Regions from separate parts of the Paraburkholderia sp. SEWSISQ10-3 4 genome, predicted to be linked through region 1. Evidence: predicted binding sites of a transcription regulator. Region 1 holds the regulator's gene; the other holds the start of a gene.
The links. Region 1 encodes HrcA, which represses chaperone genes, less so after heat shock. Its sites were predicted from a motif close to TTAGCACTCNNNNNNNNNGAGTGCTAA; they were not measured.

Region 1 (6,939 bases):
AGACACGTTAACCCTAATCTAACGTAAGCCTTACCGATAATTTTCAATTCCACCTGATTCGCCTGTTTCCATCTGAATCTTCCCAAGGGGAGTACCGTGAAACTGACCTTTGCAATATCGGTGGTCGCATTGGTACTGATCGCGGGCACCACGACCATCTGCATGTCCGGGGCCGTCAACGATCACACCACCGAGTACGGCGGTGTGCACGCGACGATGGAACAATTGTTCAATCCCCACCTGAAAGTTTGTCGATAGTGCGCCGGTCGCGCTTTGTCGGTCTGCCGTGCAAAGCGGCGGCCGGTTCGCGGTATGTCTTGCGCCGCTCCTGCTCGACCTGTCGCTTCACCTTGCTCTCTTCCGTTTCCGCATAGAGCGTCTGCGCGACGCTGGCCGGGCCGCGCACGTCGCACACGCCCAGCACTTCCACCTGCCAGACAATCCGCTCGATTTCGATCTCGACCAGGTCGCCTACGCGCACCTCCTTGGCCGGTTTGACGCTCGCGCCGCCGATGCGCACGTGCGCTTTTTCGACGGCATCCGCCGCGAGCGAGCGTGTCTTGAAGAAGCGCGCCGCCCAAAGCCATTTGTCGATGCGCAGCTTCGCGCCCGGTTCGGTTGAAATCCTGTAGTTCATGAGCCTGCTTAAGCCCCAGTCGTGTGCGGCACCGGCACTGCTTGCACGGGCCAGCCCTGCAGATTCTGCGCGACGATCTCGCCAAGCGCGGCAATCCACGGCTGCGAGGCGTTCAGGCAGGGAATCCGATGAAACTCCTTGCCGCCCGCCTGCAGGAACTCGTCGCGCACCTCCATGCCGATTTCTTCGATCGTTTCAAGGCAGTCGGCGGTAAAACCCGGACAGAACACGTCGGCACGCCGCACGCCCGCCGAGCCCAATTCCTTCAGCGTGGGCGCGGTGTACGGCTGCAACCACTCGGCCTTGCCGAAGCGCGACTGAAACGTGACGCGGCATTCCACCTGCGTCAATCCCAGCGCCTGCGTCAACAACGCGCCGGTCTGCTGGCATTGCTCGTGGTACGGATCGCCGAGATCCATCGTGCGCTTGGGCACGCCGTGGAAGCTCAGCACCAGCTTGTCGCCCGCCGCGAAATCCGGCCGGCCGTGCTGATGCCAGTAGTGGTGCACCTGAGCGGCGAGCGCGGCGATATACGCCGGATGCTCGGCGTACTGCCGCACCGTGCGGATTTCCGGCTGATTGCGCATGCGCTTCAAGGCCGAAAAGGCGTCGTCGAAAGCCGTGGCCGTGGTCGACGACGAGTATTGCGGATACATGGGCATCAGCAGCACGCGCTCGGCGCCCGCCAGCTTGAGCTGGTTCAGCATGGCCGGAATGCCCGGCGTGCCATACCGCATTGCGTAGTCGACCAGTACCGTGTAGTCGTTCAATTGCAGCAGATGGCGCAAACCCTCCACCTGCTTCTCGGTGAAGACACGCAGTGGCGAGCCTTCCGGCATCCACACGGCCGCGTACTTCTTCGCCGACGCGGGGCTCCGGAACGGCAAAATCAACGTGCGCAGGATCACCTGCCACAGCAGCGCCGGAATTTCGACCACACGCGGATCGGACAGGAACTGCGCAAGATAGCGCCGGACCGCACGCGGCGTCGGCGCGTCGGGCGTGCCGAGATTGATCAGCAACACGGCGACACGGTGTGACGTGGCGTTCTGTGATGGCCGCTCGAGGTCGAAGCGCATAGGCAGCAGGGATAACCGCTTGGGGCGGAGAGTCGGTTCAGGTGGAATTCATTATAGCGGCGCGGTCCATTGCAAGGTCCGCCAGGGCCCCCTGGCCATTCGGCCAATTGGCAAGCCGCGCGCCGTCGCGCATTATTTGCAGCATGAGATGTACCGCAGCCAACGGTGACCGCAGGTTACTGCTGGCTGAGCGTCAGGGAAAGCAGCCGCGCAGTGATGTCCACGATTGGGATCACGCGGTTGTAAGCCATGCGGGTCGGCCCGATCACGCCGAGCGTGCCGACGATCTTGCCGTTCACCTCATAAGGCGCGGTGACGACGCTCATTTCCTCGATCGGCACGAGATTCGACTCGCCGCCAATGAAAATCTGCACGCCCGCGGCGTGACTCGACACGTCGAGCAACTGAAGGAGACTGGTCTTTTGGTCGAATACATCGAACAGCTTGCGCAAGCGCGCCATGTCCGACGACAGGTCGGCGACTTCGAGCAGGTTGCGCTCGCCGGAAATCAGCACGGTCTCGCCGGTGTCGGACTCATCCGTGCTGGCCGTGACCGCGGCGTGCATCAGCGTGGTCATGTCGCCGCGCAATTCGTCGATTTCTTCGCGCAGGCGGCGGCGCACGTCGTCGAACGAGAGGCCCGCGAAGTGCGCGTTGATGTAATTGGAGGCTTCCACCAGCTGCGACGGCGAAAAGTCGCGCTGGGTGGCCATGATGCGGTTCTGGACGTCGCCTTCGGGCGTCACGATGATCAGCAGAATGCGCTTGTCCGACAGGCGCATGAATTCGATCTGCTTGAACACGTGGCTGCGGCGCGGCGTGAGCACCACGCCGGCGAACTGCGACAGATTGGACAGCACGCTGGCCGCCGCGGCGACGACTTTCTGCGGTTCGCCCGCCTGCAGCGTAGTCTTGACGATACGCATCACCGCTTCTTCGTCCGCGGCGGATTCCACCGTCAGCATGGTGTCGACGAACAGCCGGTAGCCGCGCGGCGTCGGGATCCGGCCCGCCGACGTATGCGGACTGATGACGAGCCCCAGGTCCTCGAGATCGGACATCACGTTGCGGATCGTGGCCGGGCTCAGTTCGAGGCCGGAGTAGCGTGACAACGTGCGCGAGCCGACCGGCTGACCTTCGGCGATGTAGCGCTCGATCAGCGTTTTAAGGAGGGTTTGTGCGCGGGGATCTAGCATGACGGAAAATTTTAGCTCAATGGTGCGGCTACAGCGAGCGCTAACGGCGCCAACCCCTGACAATCGCGCCGCCGGTTGGCGGGGCGACGCCAGGTATTCTGTGCGGCGCCTTGACTGGCGCTGTGTGCAGCATCCTTGCCGGCGCGCATGTCATCAAGGCTTCACCATTCTAACGATAATCCTCCAATGCGCTGGCAGCCCGTTTGCGCAGGCCCGTCACCGGGTCTGTCTGCGGTTCTTTTCAGGCCCTACCTATGGTGTAATGCCGGCATGCAAGTGACCAGCCAGTTCAAGACCGTCGCGCTCGTCGGGCGCAACAATACGCCGGGCATCGGCGAGCCGCTGACCGCGCTCGCCTCGTGCATCGCGAAGCGCGGCTTCGAGGTCGTATTCGAAGCCGACACCGCCGCCGAAATCGGCGTCACCGACTATCCGGCGCTGCGCCCCGCCGAGATCGGCGCGCGCGCCGACGTTGCCGTGGTGCTAGGCGGCGACGGCACGATGCTAGGCATTGGCCGCCAGCTTGCGCCCTACCGCACGCCGCTGATCGGCATCAACCACGGCCGCCTGGGCTTCATTACCGACATTCCGATCTCCGACATGCGCGAGATCGTGCCGCAAATGCTCTCGGGTAACTTCGAGCGCGAAGAGCGCATGTTGCTCGAGGCGCGCATCATGCGCGACGGCGCCCCGATCTATCACGCGCTTGCCTTCAACGATGTGGTGGTCAACCGCAGCGGTTTCTCGGGGATGGCGGAACTGCACGTCTCGGTGGACGGGCGCTTCATGTACAACCAGCGCTCGGACGGCCTGATCGTCGCCACGCCAACGGGTTCGACCGCCTACGCGTTGTCTTCGCAGGGGCCGATCCTGCATCCGCAACTACAAGGCATCGTGCTGGTGCCGATCGCGCCGCATGCGTTGTCGAACCGGCCAATCGTGCTGCCGGACGACTCGAAGGTGAGCATCCAGATCGTCTCGGGCCGCGAAGTAAACGTCAACTTCGACATGCAGTCGTTCACTTCGCTGGAATTGGGCGACACGATCGAAGTGCGCCGCTCGCGCCATACGGTGCCGATGCTGCACCCGGTCGGTTACAGCCATTTCGCCACGCTGCGCAAGAAACTGCACTGGAACGAATACCCGTCGCACGAAGAAGATACCAAGCCCTGAGCGGTCCCCGAGCGCCGGAATGCCGGACCGCCGGGCTATCGGAACACGAACGCCGCTGCCGAACCCTGAATCTCAAGCTCACCAGACGACCTCCATGCTTCGCCACCTCTCGATACGCGACTTCGTCATCGTCGCCGCGCTCGACCTCGAATTCGACAGCGGCTTTACCGTTTTCTCAGGCGAAACAGGCGCCGGCAAGTCGATCCTGATCGACGCGCTGGCCCTCGCGCTCGGCGCCCGCGCCGAAGCAAGCGTGGTGCGCACCGGCGAGAGCCGCGCCGACATCACCGCGGAATTCGAGACGCATGCGCAAGTCGAGCAATGGCTCGATGAGCAGGCGCTCGGCACGACCGCCGACGACGGCCATCACGGCAGCACCGTCATGCTGCGTCGCGTGGTGGACGCAAATGGCCGCTCGCGCGCGTTCATCAACGGCACGGCGGCGACGCTCGCGCAGTTGCGCGAAGTCGGCGAGATGCTGGTGGACATTCACGGGCAGCATGCGCATCAGTTGCTGATGCGTCCTGACGCGCAGCGCGAACTGTTCGACACCCACGCCGGCCTCACGGAAACCGCGGTAGCTGTCACGCGGGCATGGCGGTCGTGGCGCGACAAGGTGCAGGCCGTGGAGCATGCGCAAACGCGCGACCGCGAGCTGCAACTGGAGCGCGAGCGTCTCGCCTGGCAGCTCACCGAACTGGACAAACTTTCGCCGCAACCGGGCGAATGGGAAGAGGTCAACGCCGAGCATCGGCGCCTGTCGCACTCGGCCAATCTGATCGACGGCGTGCAAGGGGCGCTCGGCGCGCTGTCCGAATCTGACGAAGCGATGATCACGCATCTCGCCTCGATCGTGTCGAAGGTGCGCGACCTCGCCGAGATCGACCCGGCGCTGAACGACGTGCTGGCGGCACTGGAACCAGCCGAGATCCAGTTGCAGGAAGCGGCGTATTCGCTCAGCCACTACGCGCAGAAACTCGAACTGGATCCCGACCGGCTTGCCCAGGTCGAAAAGCGTCTCGACGCGCTGCACTCGGCCGCACGCAAATTCCGCCTGCAACCCGAGACGCTGCCTGAAGAACACGAAGCGCGCCGCGCGCAACTTGCCGCGCTCGACGCCGCCGCCGATCTCGACAGCCTCCACGCGGCCGAAGCCAAAGCCAAAGAAGCCTTCCTCGCCGAAGCGAAAAAGCTCTCGAAGGCGCGCGCCAAGGCCGGCAAGGCTCTAGGTGCAGCGGTAACCACCGGCATGCAGGAACTGTCGATGAAAGGCGGCAGCTTCGATGTGGCGCTGGTGCCGTTGCCGGAAGGTGGCGCGCATGGGCTCGAACAGGTCGAATTCCGCGTCGCCGGTCATGCCGGCGTGCCGCTGCGGCCGCTCGCGAAGGTCGCCTCAGGCGGGGAACTGGCGCGGATCAGCCTCGCTCTCGCGGTCATTGCGAGCGCCGCGAGTCCGACTCCAACCCTGATCTTCGACGAAGTGGATACGGGAATCGGCGGCGGCGTCGCCGAAGTGGTCGGGCGCTTGCTGCACCAACTGGGGCAAGCGCGTCAGGTGCTGTGTGTCACGCACTTGCCGCAAGTCGCCGCACGCGGCGACCATCATTTCCAGGTGGCGAAGTCGGGCAATGGCAAGGGTGGCACGGTCAGCAGCGTGACCTCACTCGACCGCGCGAGCCGCGTCGAAGAAGTCGCGCGCATGCTCGGCGGTCTGGAGATCACCGCCACCACCCGCAAGCACGCGAAGGAAATGCTGGCGGCCTAGGAACGCGGGACGGAAATCATCGCGGAGCCTCAGCCGAACACCCGCTTCCACAGCTTCAGTACCGCTTCACGCTCCGTCACCACCAGCGCGGGATCGACCCGCGCCTTTTCCATCCCGTCGAGCCGCAACTGGTGCTGCAACTTCCGGTAGGTCCGATACGCCGCCCCGACCGTCTCCGCTTCCGCCTCGCTCATCAAGCCGAAGCGCGACACTTCGCGCAGCAACGCGATATTGCCGGTATTGCGGATCAGTTCAGGATCGCTCGCCGCATGCAGCAACACCCAGTACTGCACGGTGAATTCGATATCGACCATGCCGCCGCGATCGTGCTTCAGGTCGAACAGCGCCGTATGGTTCGGATGCCCTGCCTCGACGCGCTCGCGCATCTCGACGATTTCCTTCGCGAGCGGCGCGGCCTCACGCGGCGTGGTCAGCACCTGTTCGCGAATCTGCTCGAATTTCGCACCGATTTCGGCGTCGCCCGCGCAGTAGCGCGCGCGGCTCAATGCCTGATGCTCCCACACCCACGCGGTATTCGCGGCATCGCCTTCGCGTAGTTGATAACGGCGGAACGCATCCAGATCGGTGACGAGCAGGCCCGACTCGCCGTTTGGCCGCAACCGCAAGTCGACGTCGAACAAGGTGCCCGCGCCGGTCGCCGTCGTCAGCCAGGTGATGAGGCGGCGGGTGTAGGTGGCGTAGACGTCCGCAGCGGCATCGTCCGGATCGTCGTAGAGGAAGATGACGTCGAGGTCGGACGCGTAGCCGAGCTCCTTGCCGCCCAGCTTGCCGTACGCGATCACCGCAAACTTCGGCACCTCGCGGTGGCGTTTGGCCAATTGGTTCCAGACGGCTTCGAGCGTGACGTCGAGCACGGCATCGGCGAGCTCGGACAGGCGGTCGCTCACATGCTCGACGCTCAACTTGCCGGCCAGATCGATCAACAGGATGCGGAACACCTCGGCCTGGTGCGCGTGGCGCAGCAGATCCATCTGTTGTTCGATGCCATCCGCCGCGGCCAGACGCAAGCGCAGCGTGCGCTTGAATTCAGGCCAGTCGAACGGACTGTCCATCGCCTCTTCGTCAAGG
Region 2 (6,939 bases), on a different contig from region 1:
GTAGGCGGAAGTCAGGTTGGATCCTGATATCGCTCCGGCCGATCGGTGTGACGTCGTTGCTATGAGGCCACCATGACTCGCCGGAGGAGAAATACAGGATGCGATTCGGGACTGCCTATTCTCGGCATGTGTGACGCCGGAAAGAACCAAGGATTTTTCATACCGTTATCTGATTCGCGCATTTATGCAGACGTGAGCGTTGTTGAAGCGGAGAAATGGATGTTGTGGCGGATTTGACGGGCTAATTTGACCGGCGATCCACCGGTTGTGTGTACCGCGCTATATCCGGCTGATACGTTTGCTGCCTGTTGCGGCACGCCGGCATGCTTTTGGAAAGCATGCCGGCGTGTTTGTGCGGCTAGCGCGTTGATGCTCTTCTGAATCAGAAATCCAGTCCCGGCCCACCTGCGCCCGGACCGCCTGGCTGGCCGGCCGCCGGCGCATCCTTCGGTGCTTCATGAACGGTGGCGTCGGTGGTCAACAGCAGACCCGCAACCGAGGCCGCGTTTTGCAGCGCCGTACGCGTGACCTTGGTCGGATCGAGCACGCCCGATTCCACGAGGTCGCCGTATTGACCGGTCTGTGCGTTGTAGCCGAAGTTGCCCGTGCCCTCTGCCACTTTCGCGACCACTACGCTGGCTTCTTCACCCGCGTTCGTCACGATCTGGCGCAGCGGTTCTTCGAGCGCGCGCAGCACGATCTTGATACCCGCGTCCTGATCGGCGTTCACGCCTCGTAGGCCGCTGATGGCCTGCTTCACGCGAATCAGCGCAACACCGCCGCCCGGCACGATACCTTCTTCGACCGCAGCGCGCGTGGCGTGCAATGCATCGTCGACACGGTCTTTCTTTTCCTTGACCTCGATCTCGGTTGCGCCGCCCACCTTGATGACCGCCACACCGCCTGCCAGCTTCGCCACACGTTCCTGCAGTTTTTCGCGGTCGTAGTCGGAGCTTGCTTCTTCGATTTGCGTGCGGATCTGCTTCACACGCGCTTCAATGTTCTTGCTGTCGCCGGCGCCGTCGATGACCGTGGTGTTCTCCTTGCCTACCTCGATGCGCTTGGCTTGGCCCAGTTCAGCGAGTGTTGCCTTTTCGAGCGTCAGGCCGGTTTCTTCAGCGATCACCTGGCCGCCGGTCAGGATCGCGATGTCTTCGAGCAGGGCCTTGCGGCGGTCGCCGAAGCCCGGCGCCTTGACCGCGACGGTCTTCAGAATGCCGCGAATGTTGTTGACCACGAGCGTAGCCAGCGCTTCGCCTTCCACATCTTCCGCGATGATTAGAAGCGGGCGGCCGGCTTTGGCGACCTGCTCCAGAATCGGCAGCAGGTCGCGGATGTTCGACACCTTCTTGTCGTGCAGCAGCACGAACGGGTTATCGAGCACCGCAACCTGTTTGTCCTGATCGTTGATGAAATACGGCGACAGGTAGCCACGATCGAATTGCAGACCTTCCACCACGTCGAGTTCATCGTCGAGCGATTTGCCGTCTTCCACGGTAATGACGCCTTCCTTGCCGACCCGGTCGATCGCTTCGGCGATACGCTGACCGATCGACTCTTCGCCGTTGGCCGAAATCGTTGCGACCTGGGCGATTTCCTTGCTGGTCGTGGTCGGCTTGCTGATCTTCTTGAGTTCGTCGATCGCGGCGATCACGGCCTTGTCGATGCCGCGTTTCAGGTCCAACGGGTTGAGGCCTGCCGCGACGTATTTCTGGCCTTCACGCACGATGGCTTGCGCAAGCACGGTTGCGGTGGTGGTGCCGTCGCCGGCGGCGTCGCTGGTGCGGGAGGCCACCTCCTTCACGAGTTGCGCGCCGATGTTCTGCACGCGGTCCGGCAATTCGATTTCCTTGGCGACCGAGACGCCGTCTTTCGTCACCACCGGCGAGCCGAAGCTGCGCTCGAGCACGACGTTGCGGCCCTTCGGACCGAGCGTGACCTTAACCGCATTGGCCAGAATGTTGACGCCTTCTACGAGCTTCGAGCGGGCGACGTCGCTAAAAATGATTTCTTTTGCTGCCATGGTTTGATGCTCCGTTCGTTATTGCGTGACGACTGCGACGACATCTTCTTCGCGCAGCACGAGCAGTTCGTTGCCGTCGACTTTGACCGACTGGCCGGCGTACTTGCCGAACAGCACGCGCTCGCCGACTTTCAGGTCGGGCTCGATGCGTTTGCCGTCGCTGTCGCGCTTGCCCGGCCCAATGGCGATCACTTCGCCCTGGTCCGGCTTCTCGGCGGCGCTTTCGGGAATGACGATGCCTGAAGCAGTTTTGGTTTCCTGGTCGAGACGCTTGACGATCAAGCGGTCATGCAAGGGACGTAGGCTCATGGTTCGACTTCCGCGATTGAAATTTGGCACTCGTCGGTGGTGAGTGCTGACCGGAATCGAGTATAGAAAGATGCCGCGCGACGCTCCAATAACGGATTCATCGATCCTTATCGGCGAATGGCATTTCAGAAACGCGCATATCCATAGCTTGATTCGCTGGTTTTGCAAGGTGGGCCGCGTCCCTATACTGATCCGTCGAATCGGCACGTCCCATTGGGACGCCGATACACGCTCACAGGACAATCAGCCGGATCAAGCCTGATCCGTGCGCTTATACAAGGAATGACGGTATGCAGGTCTCTCAGGAAAGCACAGCACGTGCACGGCTTCAGGCGGCGCTCAGCGCGTTGCCGGCGCTCGCTAAAGCGATCGGCGAAGATGCCGCGCAACGCGAGGTGCGGCGCGAGTTGCCGTTCGACCGCTTCGCATTGTTTCGCGAATCGGGGCTCGGCGTGCTCCGTTTTCCGGTCGAGTGGGGCGGCCTCGGCGGTTCGCTGGAAGATCTCTTCCATGTGATCGCCACGCTGGCTGCGGAAGAGTCGAATGTCGCGCACGCATTGCGGATTCATTTCGATCTGACCGAGCAGTTGGTGCTGTCGCCGCGCTCCGCCTTCAACGACACGCAGATCGAGCGTGTACGGGAAGGGGCGATCTTTGGAGGTGCGTCAACGGAGCTCGGCACATCCAGGCCCGGCGAAATCGTCACCAAGCTGGTGCGCGACGGTGAGCATTTTCGCGTAACTGGCAAAAAATATTACTCGACCGGCACGGCGTTCTCCGACTACGCGCGTATCAACGTGCAGGATGAAAACGACGAGAAGGTATCAATCGTTATCCCGGTCTCACGTGAAGGCCTGCAAGTGATCGACGATTGGGACGGGATGGGTCAACGCATGACGGCGAGCGGCAGTCTCGTGCTCGACAACGTGCAGGTATTTGCCCATGAAATCGCAACGCGCGGCTATACGAGTCTTGCGGGCCGCCATGGCAGCGCGGTGCGGCAATTGCATCTGGTCACGGTCGCGGCGGGTATCGTGCGCAACATTCTCGCGGATGCGCGGCGCTACGTGACGCAATACGGTCGCCCGGTGCTGCATAGCCCGGCGCCCTCGGCACGCGAGGACGGTTTCGTGCAACAGGTGGTGGGCGATCTCGCGGCGCATAGTCTATCCATCGACGCGCTGGTCGCGCAAAACGCACGCACGCTGGACCGTTCGGCAAATGCAATCCGTAGCGGCGCAGCCAATGCGGAAGGACTCGTGCTGGAAGGGTCCTTGGCTACCGCCAAAACGCAACTGGTGGTCAGCAAGCTGGCCCTCTATGCGGGCGAGCGTCTGTTTGAAATCGGCGGAGCATCGGCCACTGGGCGAGCGCACAACTTCGACCGTCACTGGCGCAATCTGCGTACGATCTTCAGCCACAACCCGTTGCTGCATAAAGCACGCGTGATCGGCGATTACGAGTTGAACGGCGTGACCACGCATCTGACTGAAGGGCGCGTTTTCTGAAATGCCGGGAAAAACGCCACGATCCTTTCACCCATCATCCATTGATTGAATGCCATGAGCCGAGATCTGCTATTGCTGTTGGAACCGGGCTTCACCGATCCGAACCACCCCGGCGAGCGCTTCATCTGTCCTGATGGCGCGCCTATCGAAGGTCTGCTCGCGAGCGATCCTGCGCTCAACGCACGCCTGGATATTCGCCGTTTGCCGTTTCCGCGTCCGCGCGCCGCGGTGGTGGAAGCACTCAATGCCGAGCACCAGAGTCTGCCGGTGTTGATTTTCGGCGACGAACAGCCTGCGCCGGCAGATGCCCAGACGCTGGGCGAGAAGCGCTTCGTGACCGATACGCGCCGGATCCTCGATCTGCTCGCGCAGCGCCACGGTTTTCCTAAGGTGCATTGACGTAGTGACTGCATTGAGGCCGCCTGTTGATCCTGAGCGCGCCTCGTCACACGGCTCAGAAACAACAGGCACCCGATTCTCATCGGGTGCCACCTCACCTGCATCAGAACTGATGCTTGATACCTGCCGACACAGCCACCTGTTTGTCGGTAGCGGACGGCGTGAGATAGCCGATCGCAGCGACTGCGGTCCGGCCCAGCGAGTCCGTACCGCTGGCGTGCTGAAAGGCACTGGTCAGGTACAGATCGGTGGCTTTCGACAAAGAGTACGCACTCGTGAGATTCAACTGCTCGTATTTCGCGCTGCCCTTGCTGCCGACGCTTCCTCCTTCCGTATAGTCGAACGATGTGCCGAAGCGCAGGAACGGTGTGGCCTGATAGCGCAAGCTTGCGCTAACTGTGCTGAGCGATGTCGAGCCGCTGTAGTTGAGCGAATTGAGCGACGCGTTCGAGCCTAGTCCGCGGAACTGCGTATTCGAGTAGGCCGCGCCGAAGATCGCGCCGCCGCTCGTATAGGTTGCCGCAACCGAAACGGTCTGCTGCGTGTGTGCCGATGCGAAGCCGGCGATCGCCGGATTGGACTCGGGGGCGGTGGCCGATCCGGCGGACCCCAGGTTATTGCCCGTGGCGCTCGCATTGGCGTTGGTGCCGTAAAGCGAGGTATTCGGATTGCGTGCATTGACGATCGACGCAGCGAACGCGAATGCGCCACCGGTGTAGCTGGCGCCTGCGGACCATAGCTGGTTCTGCGTGACATTGCCGGCCACGCCGCCGACGCTGTACAGCGCGCCGAAACGGAACCCGTTGAAAGAATCCGACTGGTACTTGATCGAATTGTTGATGCGGTGCGTGAAGTTCAGATTGTCGTAGTCGGCCGGATGGATCGAAAGGTTTCCCCCAAACCAGACGTAGAGCAATGGCGATACGAAATCCACCGACGTATCGCCCTGACGTCCCAACGTGAACGTGCCGTAGCGGTCGGCGCTGACACCCACCCACGCCTGACGGCCGAACTCGGTGCCCCCTTGTCCTAGCGCGCCGCTATTCACGCTAAGCCCGCTTTCGAGCTGGAACAGTGCCTTCAATCCGCCGCCCAGATCTTCCACGCCTTTCAGGCCCCAGCGGCTCGACGACAGGCCTGATGTGCCGCTGTCGAATTGCGACACCTGGCTGCCGCCCTTAGGTTTGCCGGAAGCGGACGTTGCAGCGGTTTGTGTGTTGTTCGCATACGTGAGGTTGCCCGTGACGATCCCATACAGCGTGACGCTGCTTTGGGCACTTGCTGTGCCAGCCACTAAAGACGAAACGCCAAATGCGAAAAGCAGTTTTTTCATAGTTGTTGGAATCAATATTGAGGGAGCGCGAGAGAAGTGGTGCGTCGAGGTTCGCGGTGAAGTGAGCAGTCACGATAAGCAAAACGAACTTATTGAACAAACAAGAAAATTCGATATGGATATCGGTTGTTTCCCTAGAAAATGCGCTTAAACGGCGATCTTTAAGCAATAACGCCAACCATCGGCATTAGATATGCAATCCTGAATTCATTCGTTCTTTTGTCGTGTGGCGATTGATATCTTGCGGCGCATCCGATAGACATTGCAGAGCGCTGCCGACGGCATGACGCTCGCATTCGAAGGGAGTACGCTTGAGCCATCACAGGGGATTTCATTCCGGACGTCGTCACGCTTTGCTTGGGCTCGCGGGTAGTGCGGCCGGCATCGCGCTTGGCCCATTCACACCGTTGGCGCAGGCTGCGGTTCAGGCCAGCACGGTGTCGCCTCGACGCGGCGGCAGGCTGACGGTGCTGGTGAATCCGGAGCCGAACGCATTGGTTAACTTCGCAACCACGGCGGGTGCGGAACAGAGAATCAGCCCCAAGGTCACTGAAGGTTTGCTGGCCTATGACTTCAACGTGCAGCCGCGCGCGCAACTCGCAACCGCCTGGTCAATCAGCCCCGACGGTTTGCAGTACACGTTCAAGCTGCGAGAGGGTGTGCGCTGGCACGACGGCCAGCCGTTCACCTCGAAGGACGTGGCGGTGTCGATCGGGCTGCTGAAGCAGTATCACTCGCGTGGCCGCTCGACCTTCGCCAACGTGCTGGAAGTCGAGACGCCTGACCCGCACACGGCATTGCTGAAGTTATCAAAGCCTGCACCGTATCTGATCTATGCGCTTGCCGCGTCGGAATCGCCAATCGTGCCGGCGCACATATACGGCAGCGGCAATCCGCTGGAGAATCCCCATAACATCGACCCGATCGGCACGGGACCCTACCGGTTCAAGCGTTGGGAGCGGGGCAGCCATGCGGTGTACGTGCGCAATCCTGACTACTGGGACGCACCGAAGCCGTATATCGACGAACTGGTCGTGCGTTTCATCAGCGATCCCGCAGCGCGTGCCGTCGCACTCGAAACTGGCGAGCTGGATCTGGCCGGTGAGAATCCGGTGCCGCTGCTCGACATCCAGCGCTTGCAGGCACTGCCTCATCTTGCACTGGAAACGCGCGGATATAGCTACAACGCCGCGCAGACGCAATTGCAGTTCAATCTCGACAACCGCTATCTGGCGAAGCAAAAAGTTCGCGAGGCGATTGCGCACAGCATCGACCGCCAGACCATCCTGAAGTCGGTCTGGTACGGCTACGGGATCGTTGCGCCTTCACCGATCAGCCCACTGTTGACCCAGTTCTACGATCCGAGC

Region 2: the regulator HrcA is predicted to act here: its motif matches at 2,356-2,382, upstream of M0D68_RS23900 (co-chaperone GroES).

Annotation. Positions count from the first base shown of each region.
Region 1 is NZ_JALPRI010000024.1:76,249-83,187, forward strand. It holds gene M0D68_RS30855 (hypothetical protein) at 97-258, shown strand; gene M0D68_RS30860 (RNA-binding S4 domain-containing protein) at 230-637, opposite strand; gene hemH (ferrochelatase) at 646-1,716, opposite strand; gene hrcA (heat-inducible transcriptional repressor HrcA) at 1,893-2,912, opposite strand; gene M0D68_RS30875 (NAD kinase) at 3,183-4,085, shown strand; gene recN (DNA repair protein RecN) at 4,180-5,850, shown strand; gene glnE (bifunctional [glutamate--ammonia ligase]-adenylyl-L-tyrosine phosphorylase/[glutamate--ammonia-ligase] adenylyltransferase) at 5,880-6,939, opposite strand, start outside.
Region 2 is NZ_JALPRI010000014.1:117,179-124,117, reverse strand. It holds gene groL (chaperonin GroEL) at 383-2,023, opposite strand; gene M0D68_RS23900 (co-chaperone GroES) at 2,042-2,332, opposite strand; gene M0D68_RS23895 (acyl-CoA dehydrogenase family protein) at 2,623-3,840, shown strand; gene M0D68_RS23890 (DUF3088 domain-containing protein) at 3,895-4,239, shown strand; gene M0D68_RS23885 (porin) at 4,343-5,572, opposite strand; gene M0D68_RS23880 (ABC transporter substrate-binding protein) at 5,884-6,939, shown strand, end outside.